DNA from 3 places in the Aliiglaciecola sp. NS0011-25 genome. Region 3 is predicted to be linked to each of the others. Evidence: predicted binding sites of a transcription regulator. Region 3 holds the regulator's gene; each other region holds the start of a gene.
The links. The regulator MetJ, encoded in region 3, represses methionine synthesis genes. The targets are predictions, from matches to a motif close to TAGACGTCTAGACGTCTA.
Positions count from the first base shown of each region.

Region 1: the regulator MetJ is predicted to act here: its motif matches at 1,975-1,992, upstream of metA (homoserine O-acetyltransferase MetA).
Region 2: the regulator MetJ is predicted to act here: its motif matches at 1,781-1,798, upstream of serA (phosphoglycerate dehydrogenase).

Region 1 covers NZ_BAABWR010000016.1:70,985-74,276, reverse strand. The annotation lists gene ABWV72_RS14705 (homocysteine S-methyltransferase family protein) at 1-974, opposite strand, end outside; gene metA (homoserine O-acetyltransferase MetA) at 986-1,912, opposite strand; gene ABWV72_RS14695 (phosphoethanolamine transferase) at 2,110-3,292, opposite strand, start outside.
Region 2 covers NZ_BAABWR010000023.1:18,988-22,279, reverse strand. The annotation lists gene ABWV72_RS17645 (methylamine utilization protein) at 1-274, opposite strand, end outside; gene serA (phosphoglycerate dehydrogenase) at 507-1,736, opposite strand; gene rpiA (ribose-5-phosphate isomerase RpiA) at 1,861-2,517, opposite strand; gene ABWV72_RS17630 (5-formyltetrahydrofolate cyclo-ligase) at 2,629-3,213, opposite strand.
Region 3 covers NZ_BAABWR010000001.1:245,197-248,488, forward strand. The annotation lists gene ABWV72_RS01095 (GNAT family N-acetyltransferase) at 1-410, shown strand, start outside; gene ABWV72_RS01100 (hydroxymethylglutaryl-CoA reductase) at 464-1,639, opposite strand; gene metJ (met regulon transcriptional regulator MetJ) at 1,879-2,196, opposite strand; gene metF (methylenetetrahydrofolate reductase) at 2,385-3,275, shown strand.

The sequences.
Region 1 (3,292 bases), on a different contig from region 3:
GCTTTTGCAATTGCAGCAATATGTTCTGGCGTACTGCCGCAACATCCACCGACAATATTCACCAATCCTGATTTCGCCCATTCTTGGATATGTTCTGCCATTTCGTCTTCTTCCATGTCGTATTCCCCAAACTCATTCGGTAAGCCCGCATTAGGGTGCGCAGAAACCAGACACTCAGCTTGGTTAGCAATCTCTTCTACATACTGACGTAATAGATCCGGTCCAAGGGCACAATTGAGCCCAAATGACACAGGGTTGATATGTCGCAGTGAATAGTAAAAAGCTTCAGCAGTTTGCCCTGATAAAGTACGGCCAGAGGCATCAGTGATAGTACCTGAAATCATAACGGGTAGAGTAATACCTAACTCATCAAACACAGTGTCTACTGCGAAGGCAGCCGCTTTAGCGTTCAATGTATCAAAAATAGTTTCAATTAGAATTATGTCAGCTCCGCCCTCAATCAAACCGTGTGTCGCTTCTGAGTAGGCTGCTACCAGTTGATCAAAATTCACATTACGCTTGCCCGGATCATTTACATCGGGAGAAATTGAAGCCGTGCGGTTTGTGGGTCCTAAGACGCCCGCAACAAAACGAGGTTTATCGGGCGTTTTTGCGGTGTATTCATCGGCCGCTTTACGGGCTAACTTGGTTGCTTCAATATTAATTTCTTTGGCCAGGGATTGCATATCATAATCAGCCATGGCGATAGTGGTAGCATTAAAGGTATTGGTTTCGATTATGTCAGCGCCAGCTTCGAAATATTGGCAATGAATATCATAAATAATTTGGGGTTGACTCAATACAAGCAAGTCGTTATTGCCTTTGACATCACAATGCCAATCGACAAATCGATCACCGCGGTAATCATCTTCTTCCAGTTTATGCCGTTGAATCATAGTTCCCATTGCACCGTCAAGAATAAGAATTCGTTGCTGTGCAATGGAGTAGAGTTGTTCGGTGTTATTTTGCGCCACGCAATTACCTCTTATTTTTTACTTGGAAGATCAGCAAGATCAAACGGTGTCGTCTGATAAACATAATAGTTTAACCAGTTTGTAAACAGAAGCGAACCATGGGAGCGCCATGTTACATGATAGGGCTGACTGGGATCATCATTTTCGTAATAGTTTTCTGGAATTTTCGGCGCTAATGCATTATTACTATCACGCTTAAACTCCTGATCCAGTGTTTCAGGATCATATTCTGGGTGCCCAGTAACGCATACCATTCGTTTATCTTTTGAGGCGACTAAATACGCCCCAGTTTTTTCCGAACTGGCTAATACATTTAGCCCCTCAACACTTTTATATATGTCGATGGGAATTTCCCCAAAACGAGAATGGGGTGCATTGAACTGCGGATCAAAGCCGCGCATTAACGCATCGTGTGGTTCGTTCACATTATGGGTGTAAACACCGGAAAGCTTGTCGTTTCGAAGTTGACGATTGTGCCCGTAAAAATGAAACATGGCAGCGTGGGCCGCCCAACAAGAATATAAAGTAGACTGCACATGACGTTGTGTCCACTCCATAATAGTGGTGATTTTGTCCCAATATTTGACGTCAGCATAATCGAGGTGAGCAATGGGTGCACCGGTGATAATAAACCCATCGTAATTTTTATGAGCCACGTCATCAAAAGACAAATAAAAGGCATCCATATGGGCTTTAGGTGTATTCTTAGGTGCCTGATTATCGATGCGAATAAGATCAATATTAATCTGTAATGGCGTATTGGAAAGAAGTCGTAAAATCTGAACTTCAGTTTCAATCTTATTCGGCATTAAATTCAAAATGCCCACTTCTAGAGGACGAATGTCTTGCTTAGCAGCGGCTTCGCTGTCCATAACGAATATATTTTCCGCGTTCAAGACCCCTTGGGCGGGAAGATCACTAGGTATTCGAATAGGCATAAGTTCTCCAATGTGGTTGTAAGAAAACAAATTTCGCCTATTCACACTCAAAAGTCAACATCTTTACGTCTAGACGTCTAAACGTTTATCCGGCCTATACACTTTATACCTGAGAATTTTTATTTCACATATTCGAGATAACCTTAATTATTCTTATTCCTCACATAAAATTGGTTAACTGAAATTGGAGCAAATAATCAACTTTTAGCCATTATTGTTGTTGTTCTACACTGCTGAAATATATCCATTTCTGGTTGATAAATGCTGCTTTTTACATTGGTTAAACCTAACAGGGTGTCAAAAATATTGTCTTGTGAGAAATCAGAATTCAATTTGCTGGAAATACAGTCTTTAAAATTAGCATCCGCTAATTCAGTACTCCAGTACAACATAGGCACATGAGTTTGCTCTTCAGGGGCAATGCTGTAGGGAAAGCCATGCAAATAAAGTCCATTTTCACCTAATGACTCGCCATGGTCTGAAATGTACAGCAAGGACTTATTGGCTACATTACTTTGCTGCAGAACCGCAATAACTTTACTTAATACAAAGTCGGTATAAGCAATAGTATTGTCATATGTATTTTTTAACTGGTTTTCGCTGCAATGTTGAATATCACTTTGCGGACAATCTGGCATAAAAGGTTTAAATGTATCGGGATAGCGCCGGAAATAAGTAGGACCATGGGAACCGATCATATGTAAGACGATAAGTTTATTGTCGGATTTATGCTGGCTAATTTGTTGTTGCAATTTTTCGATAAGAATTTCATCAAAACAATAATCACCATCACACAACGGTGAGTCTTGAGTTGGATCAAAACGAATTTCACTCACTCTTTCACATACCCCTTTACAAGTACTGTTATTATCAATCCAAGTGACGTCCACGCCTGCTCGATGAATTATATCTAAAGCATTATCTTGACTACTCGCCACTCGACTTTCGTATTTGCTTCGTGGTAAACGAGAAAACATACATGGCACAGACACTGCGGTAGCAGTACCGCAAGAGCTTACCTGTTTAAAACTGAGTATTGGGGTTTGCGCCAAAAACTTATTGGTATTGCGAGTATAACCATTCAACGAAAAGTTCTGTGCACGGGCAGTTTCCCCGACCACAACTATTGTTAAGTTTTGTTGTCCTTGTTTTGACGGCTTGATCGTTGGCGATTTATCTAAAACTTTAAAGGGCAAAGGGGGATAAAAATAATTATCTCGTAAATACCTAAATCCAGAATCATAAAATGCAAAAGGGACAATATACTTAAATAAATTATGATTATTTCTGCCTACCGCTGCGTAATCTTTATACAGGAAAGTAACAGTCGAAGCAGTGACGATTAGTGCAAGCAGATTTATCGTTAACACACTTTTTATT
Region 2 (3,292 bases), on a different contig from region 3:
AGTAAACATGGTGTTTGATTGAATCAGAATTAGGAAATACTACTTTACTGCCTTTTTGAACCGCTAAAATGTGTGGCATAAATTGACGGTCTACTTGATCCATGACCGCAATATCTTTGCTAATTTCAGCAACCGCAACATCGTCTTCAGGCTCTAGGTAAACGACAGTTTGGAAAACAGGGGTATTGTTATGACTCACAACGTCAATTGTTACCGGTATCGCGAACGCTTTAAGGCTAACAAACACAGTGCAAACCCAGAATATCTTATGCATCTAAGTACTTCCCAAATCTCGTTGGCATTATAATTAATACCAGTAGAACGAGTTTTTAACCAATAAATTTCTTATTAATATACCTTGTTATGGGCAAGGTTACATTTTAATTGATGGCTTGATTGGTTGTTCAGTTATGAGGGGCAAATGAAACCCGTTTAAGGTGACGTTGAATGGCGCATAAAATAAACAGCACTTCCCGATAGAGTGGCTATCGGGAAGTGTTAAACGATTAGTGTAAAATACGAGTTTTAATTGTCCCGTCGATTTTAGTGAGTTGCTCAAATGCTTCTTTCGCATCGTCTGTCTCAACGTCAATTACCACATAACCAATATTTTCATTTGTTTGTAGATATTGTGCAGCGATATTAATGTTGTGAGCTGCAAATGCTTGGTTGATCTGAGTTAAAACACCAGGCGCATTGACGTGGATGTGTAATAAACGAGAACGATTTATATGTGATGGCAAGGATACTTCAGGGAAGTTAACCGCTGAAAGCGTCGACCCGTTGTCACTGTATTTGGCCAATTTACCCGCAACTTCAATACCGATATTTTGTTGTGCTTCTTGGGTACTTCCACCTACGTGAGGAGTAAGAATCACGTTATCAAATTTTCTCAAAGGCGAAACAAACTCTTCGTCATTTGATTTTGGCTCTACTGGGAAAACATCAATAGCAGCGCCGTTCAACTTGCCTGATTCCATGGCTTCTGCCAATGCATCAATATCAATTACGGTGCCTCTGGCAGCATTCATTAAGATAGCGCCATCTTTCATCATCGCCAGTTCTTTTTTGCCAATCATATTTTGCGTCTGTTCAGTTTCAGGCACATGCAAAGAAACAACATCTGAAGTACTGAGTAATTGCTTAAGGGTTTTAACTTGAGTTGAGTTACCCAAAACCAATTTATCTTCTATATCAAAAAACTGGACTCGCATACCTAAGTGCTCTGCCAAGATGCTTAGCTGAGTACCAATGTGGCCATAACCAATAATACCTAAGGTTTTGCCTCGCGCTTCATATGATCCTACTGCGCTTTTTTCCCATACACCGCGATGGGCTTTGGCATTTTTACTTGGTACACCACGAAGTAATAAAATGATTTGGCCTAGGGCCAACTCTGCAACTGAACGGGTGTTAGAGAAGGGCGCATTGAACACCGGAATACCGCGTTTTTGTGTTGCTTTAAGGTCGACTTGATTAGTACCAATACAAAAACAACCAACCGCTACGAGTTTTTGTGCAGCATCTATAACATTTGCAGTGAGCTGTGTACGAGAACGAATACCAATAAAGTGAACATCTGCAATCTTTTCGATTAACTCTTCTTCCGATAACGACGTCTTAATATATTCAATATTGGTATAGCCATTGGCTTCAAGGGTTTCCACTGAACTTTGGTGTAAACCCTCAAGCAACAATATCTTAATTTTTTCTTTGGGCAGTGATACTTTGCTCATTAATGTTCCCGTACATGATCGTTAGTTAAAGATATCCGAATTAAGAGACATCTGGACGTCTATTTGAATGTGAAAAATACCAGAACTTTTTCAAATAAGAAAGAGCCTGTTATATTTATTTGGTCTAATCAATCTCAATTACTTCGGTGTCTGTGGCGACTAATACGATATCTGCTGCACGCATGGCGAACAGTCCATTGGTGACAACCCCTGGAATCTGATTAATTTGTTTTTCCAATTCAACTGGATTAAGAATTTTTAAATTGTGCACATCAAGAATGACATTACCATTGTCGGTAATCACACCTTGACGGTATTCAGGATCGCCACCTAATTTTACTAATTCTCGGGCAACAAACGAACGTGCCATCGGGATTACCTCAACTGGCAATGGAAAGGCACCTAAAACCGGCACTTGTTTGCTGTCATCAATAATACAGACAAACTTTTTAGCTACAGCGGCCACAATTTTTTCTCTTGTTAACGCTGCACCACCGCCTTTGATCATATGTTTATGTTTGGTTATTTCATCTGCCCCATCAACATAAATGTCAAAATTGTCTACTGAGTTGAGATCAAACACTTCGATTCCCATTGCCTTCAGTTTTGCCGTTGAATCATCAGAGCTAGAAACCGCACCTTTAATCTTGTATTTTACTTTTTCCAGTGCGCTTATAAAATAATGCACGGTTGATCCCGTGCCTACACCAATAACACTATCGTCAGTAACAAATTTGATCGCGGCTTCGGCAGCGGCTCGTTTTTTTTCATCTTGAGTCATGTTTGATCCTATTCATTGGCAATGTTTAATACATTCAAAAAATCTGCGCAGAGTATACCGCACTTAGCTCCCACGCGGCTACAAACACTGTATATCTTGATTTGAGGTTATTTAGGTTGAAATAACGCGACTGGGGGTGACTATTTTGTGGACCGGAATATCCCAACTTTCGGTGCTTAAATTGGACGCTTGCTGACAGTCATGGGCGTATCCAATAAGCTGCGGTTTTACCGGAGAGGAGGTTATTTCAGCAAGTGTTCTATCATAAAATCCACCGCCCATACCCAACCTATTGCCAGTTTCATCAAACGCGACTAAAGGTAAAAATATACAATCGAGTTGTGGCACTGCTTTAACTTGTGATGATGAGATAACTGGTTCAGGAATATTAAATCGATTTTTACGCATTTTAGTATCCGCAGCATATCGAATAAATATTAGATAATTCTCACGGGATGGATCTAAAACAGGTAAATAGGTTGTTTTACCATTTTGCCAACACCAATCAATAATGTCGGTACAAGACAACTCTCCGTCTTGGTCAAGGTAAAGTGCAATGTGATTGGCATGCTCCAGTATTTGGTGTTTGATAACAGTCTGAAGCGCGTCTCGACTAGCTAGTTTTTGTTGCTCTGCAGATAGGTTGCGGCGCAATTGACGAAATTGTTTACGTAAATGGGATTTGTTTTCTAACAACGCAAAGACACCTTTGAAAACACAGATTAAGCACAACAATATCTGTTCAGTATACCAATAACTCGGTTCTTTTCTATCA
Region 3 (3,292 bases):
CGCTTCAGTTACCCTACCCTTCGTTGGATAGCTGGGAGGCATTTTTAGGCGACAAGCCAGATAATTTCTATAGTTTAGTTGTCACAGAGCATGCGCAAATCGTTGCTCAGATAGGCATAGAAGTATGTACTAATAATAGACGTAAACACGCAGCAAATATCGGCATGGCGGTGGTACCTAGCAAAAGTAATCAAGGTTACGGTAGTCAATTACTTAAAGCTGCAATTGATTTACTTGAAAATTGGTTGGCCGTCACCCGTATCGAACTAGAAGTGTATACAGATAATGATAGTGCCATTGCGCTTTATAAAAAATTTGGCTTTAAAATTGAAGGGACTGCGCAAAATTACGCATTTAGAAACGGAGAATTAACGGATGTGTATTTAATGGCTAGAATTAAAAGTCAATAGCAGAAAATTCATGACCACCCCATCGCGAGGTGATCTGAATACTTGAATATAACCTAGTCTCTGTTGCGACCAAATTTATCGTGACTACTGACCCAATGCCCGCCAATAACCGCACAAGCCAAAGAAATATCTCCAGCTAATACCGTTGCGGCAACGATCTCTGCGAACTTGTTGGCTTTACCTGTGCCATAACAATCCATCAGTTCAAGACACTCTTTTTGAGTCGGTAAGCCCGTTCCGCCACCATAAGTTGCAACAATTAACGACGGCAAGGTAACAGAAAGGTAAAAATCGCCGTTATCCAAAAGTTCATGGGAAAGTAAACCTGCATGAGACTCCACCACATTGGCTTCATCTTGCCCTGTGGCAATAAATATCGATGCAATTCCATTCGCCGAATGTGGACCGTTGTATGCAGCCCCAGCCATCAACGCGCCGGTATTAGCCAACACAGTAGCCCGAGCCAACATTTTGGTATCGACTTTCATGATCTTTTTAAGCACGTCTTTTTTAAGAACGATTTCAGCGATTACTCGTTTACCACGAGAGTGCAACATGTTCAGGTGGGAATGCTTTTTATCAGTATCCATATTACCCGATAATAGGTATTCACACTTTTCAGGATAATTCGCCACTATCCATTCGCAAGCAGCAAGGGTTGCTTTACCCACCATATTTTGTCCAGCGGCATCGCCAGTGGTGTAGTTAAAACGTAAATAACGTGTTTTTGAAACAGACCACTGCATGATGTGTTCTAGCTTACCAATACTAGTCGTTGTTTCAGCTGCCGCTTTAATTTCTAAGAAGTGTTCATCTATCCACTTGCCGAATTCACGAGCTTCTCTAGCGTTGGCAAAAATAAACGCGGGGGCTCGTTGCATAAACTGTTCAACAACTGTCGTATTGACGCCACCACACTCATTTATAACTCGCATGCCTCGGCTGTAACTTGCAACTAAAGTACCTTCAGTTGTCGCTAAGGGGACATGAAATAAGCCATTCGCATATTCACCATTCACCTGGACAGGACCGGCAATTCCCACCGGCATCTGCACGACGCCTATGAAATTTTCAATATTTCCAGGGAGCGCTTCTGGGTCGATAGAAAAATGTCCAGTATGTGGCAGTTCCGTGCCTGTTTGTTCGGTAAGGTATTCCCGACGCTTCTGAGCCCACTCGTGACTATGGTCATTCATTGTATTGCGCGGGATACGCGGTGTTTTTACCATGTTAACTTGTCCTCAATTAGCGATATCTATATGACTATTTATTCATTTAGTTAATTTTTTAATTAAACAACTAATGTTCTCAATGCAATCTACCTGCCAAAGCGAGACTAATGCACAAAGATGAATAAATCATGAAACTCACTCGAATATTGACTATTTTTGCACCAATAATGGGATTTTACAATTGTGGATTGATGCAATTGAAAGCATAACATAGTTAGTGTAACGGCTAATTTAAATCAGTCGTCAATTTCCTTCACTTCTAGACCCATTGCTTCCATTAACTCTCGAGCCTCTTTAGGAATTCGATTGGGATTGTCTTTGCGAAGATCGTCATCGTCAGGGAGTGGCTGTCCAGTAAAAGCGTGCAAGAAAGCCTCACACAACAGCTCTGAATTTGTTGCATGCCTTAAATTATTTACCTGTCGACGAGTTCGCTCATCCGTAAGGACCTTCAAAACCTTTAACGGGATTGAAACTGTTACTTTTTTTACGAGTTCACTTTTTTTACCGTGTTCAGCGTAGGGATGTATGTATTTTCCGTTCCACTTTGCCATACTGTTGCTCTTTTATCTTTCTTATAAGATGAAAGTCTAACCTCAAGTCTATTAGATGTCTAAACATCTTGACGGCTTATCATTCTCAGTTTAGTTTAGACGTCTAAACGGCTAATACCAAATTGTACGTAAAAGTACTAACAGAAAATAGATTGGTATTATTATTATTTTACATATTGGAGTACAGCATGGTCTCTTACGCACAAGGTATTGAGTCGCTAAATCAATCGCTGTCTGAGTTAAGCGATATCAATGTTTCTTTTGAATTTTTCCCGCCTAAAACGGAACAAATGGAACAAACACTTTGGAAATCAGTTGAGCGTCTAGCGCCATTGAAGCCAGCCTATATGTCGGTAACTTATGGTGCCAACAGTGGTGAAAGAGACCGGACTCATGACGTGGTTAAACGGATTCAAAGTGAAACTGGTGTGCCAGCTGTCCCCCATTTAACATGCGTAGACGCAGGTAGAGAAGAACTAATCCAGATAGCCAAAGATTATTGGCAGTCAGGTATTAGACGAATCGTTGCACTAAGAGGCGATCTACCAGCAGGTACTGAAAAAACCGAAATGTACGCATCAGACTTAGTCGCTTTGCTAAAAGACGTAGCCGATTTTGATATTTCTGTTGCAGCTTATCCTGAGAAACACCCTGAAGCGCCCAATGCGCAGTTCGATTTGCTTAACCTGAAACGTAAAGCGGAAGCAGGAGCCACCCAAGCAATTAGTCAATTTTTCTTTGATGCAGAGGTATTTTTACGCTTTCGAGACCGTGCTGCGGCGGCGGGTATAGATTTAGATATTGTACCGGGCATATTACCTGTGACAAATTATCAAACTCTTAAACGCTTTGCCGGATTTACCAACGTGCACGTACCTAACTGGTTACACAAAATGTACGATGGCTTAGCTCAAGACGATCAGACAACTCGAAATCTAATGGGTGCAAGCATCGCAATGGATACAGTCAAAGTATTAGCCAAAGAAGGAATACGAGACTTCCATTTTTATACTCTAAACAGAAGTGAATTAAGCTACGCAATTTGTCATTTATTAGGCGTTCGTGCACAAAACGGATAAACTGCTGTTGCTATAAA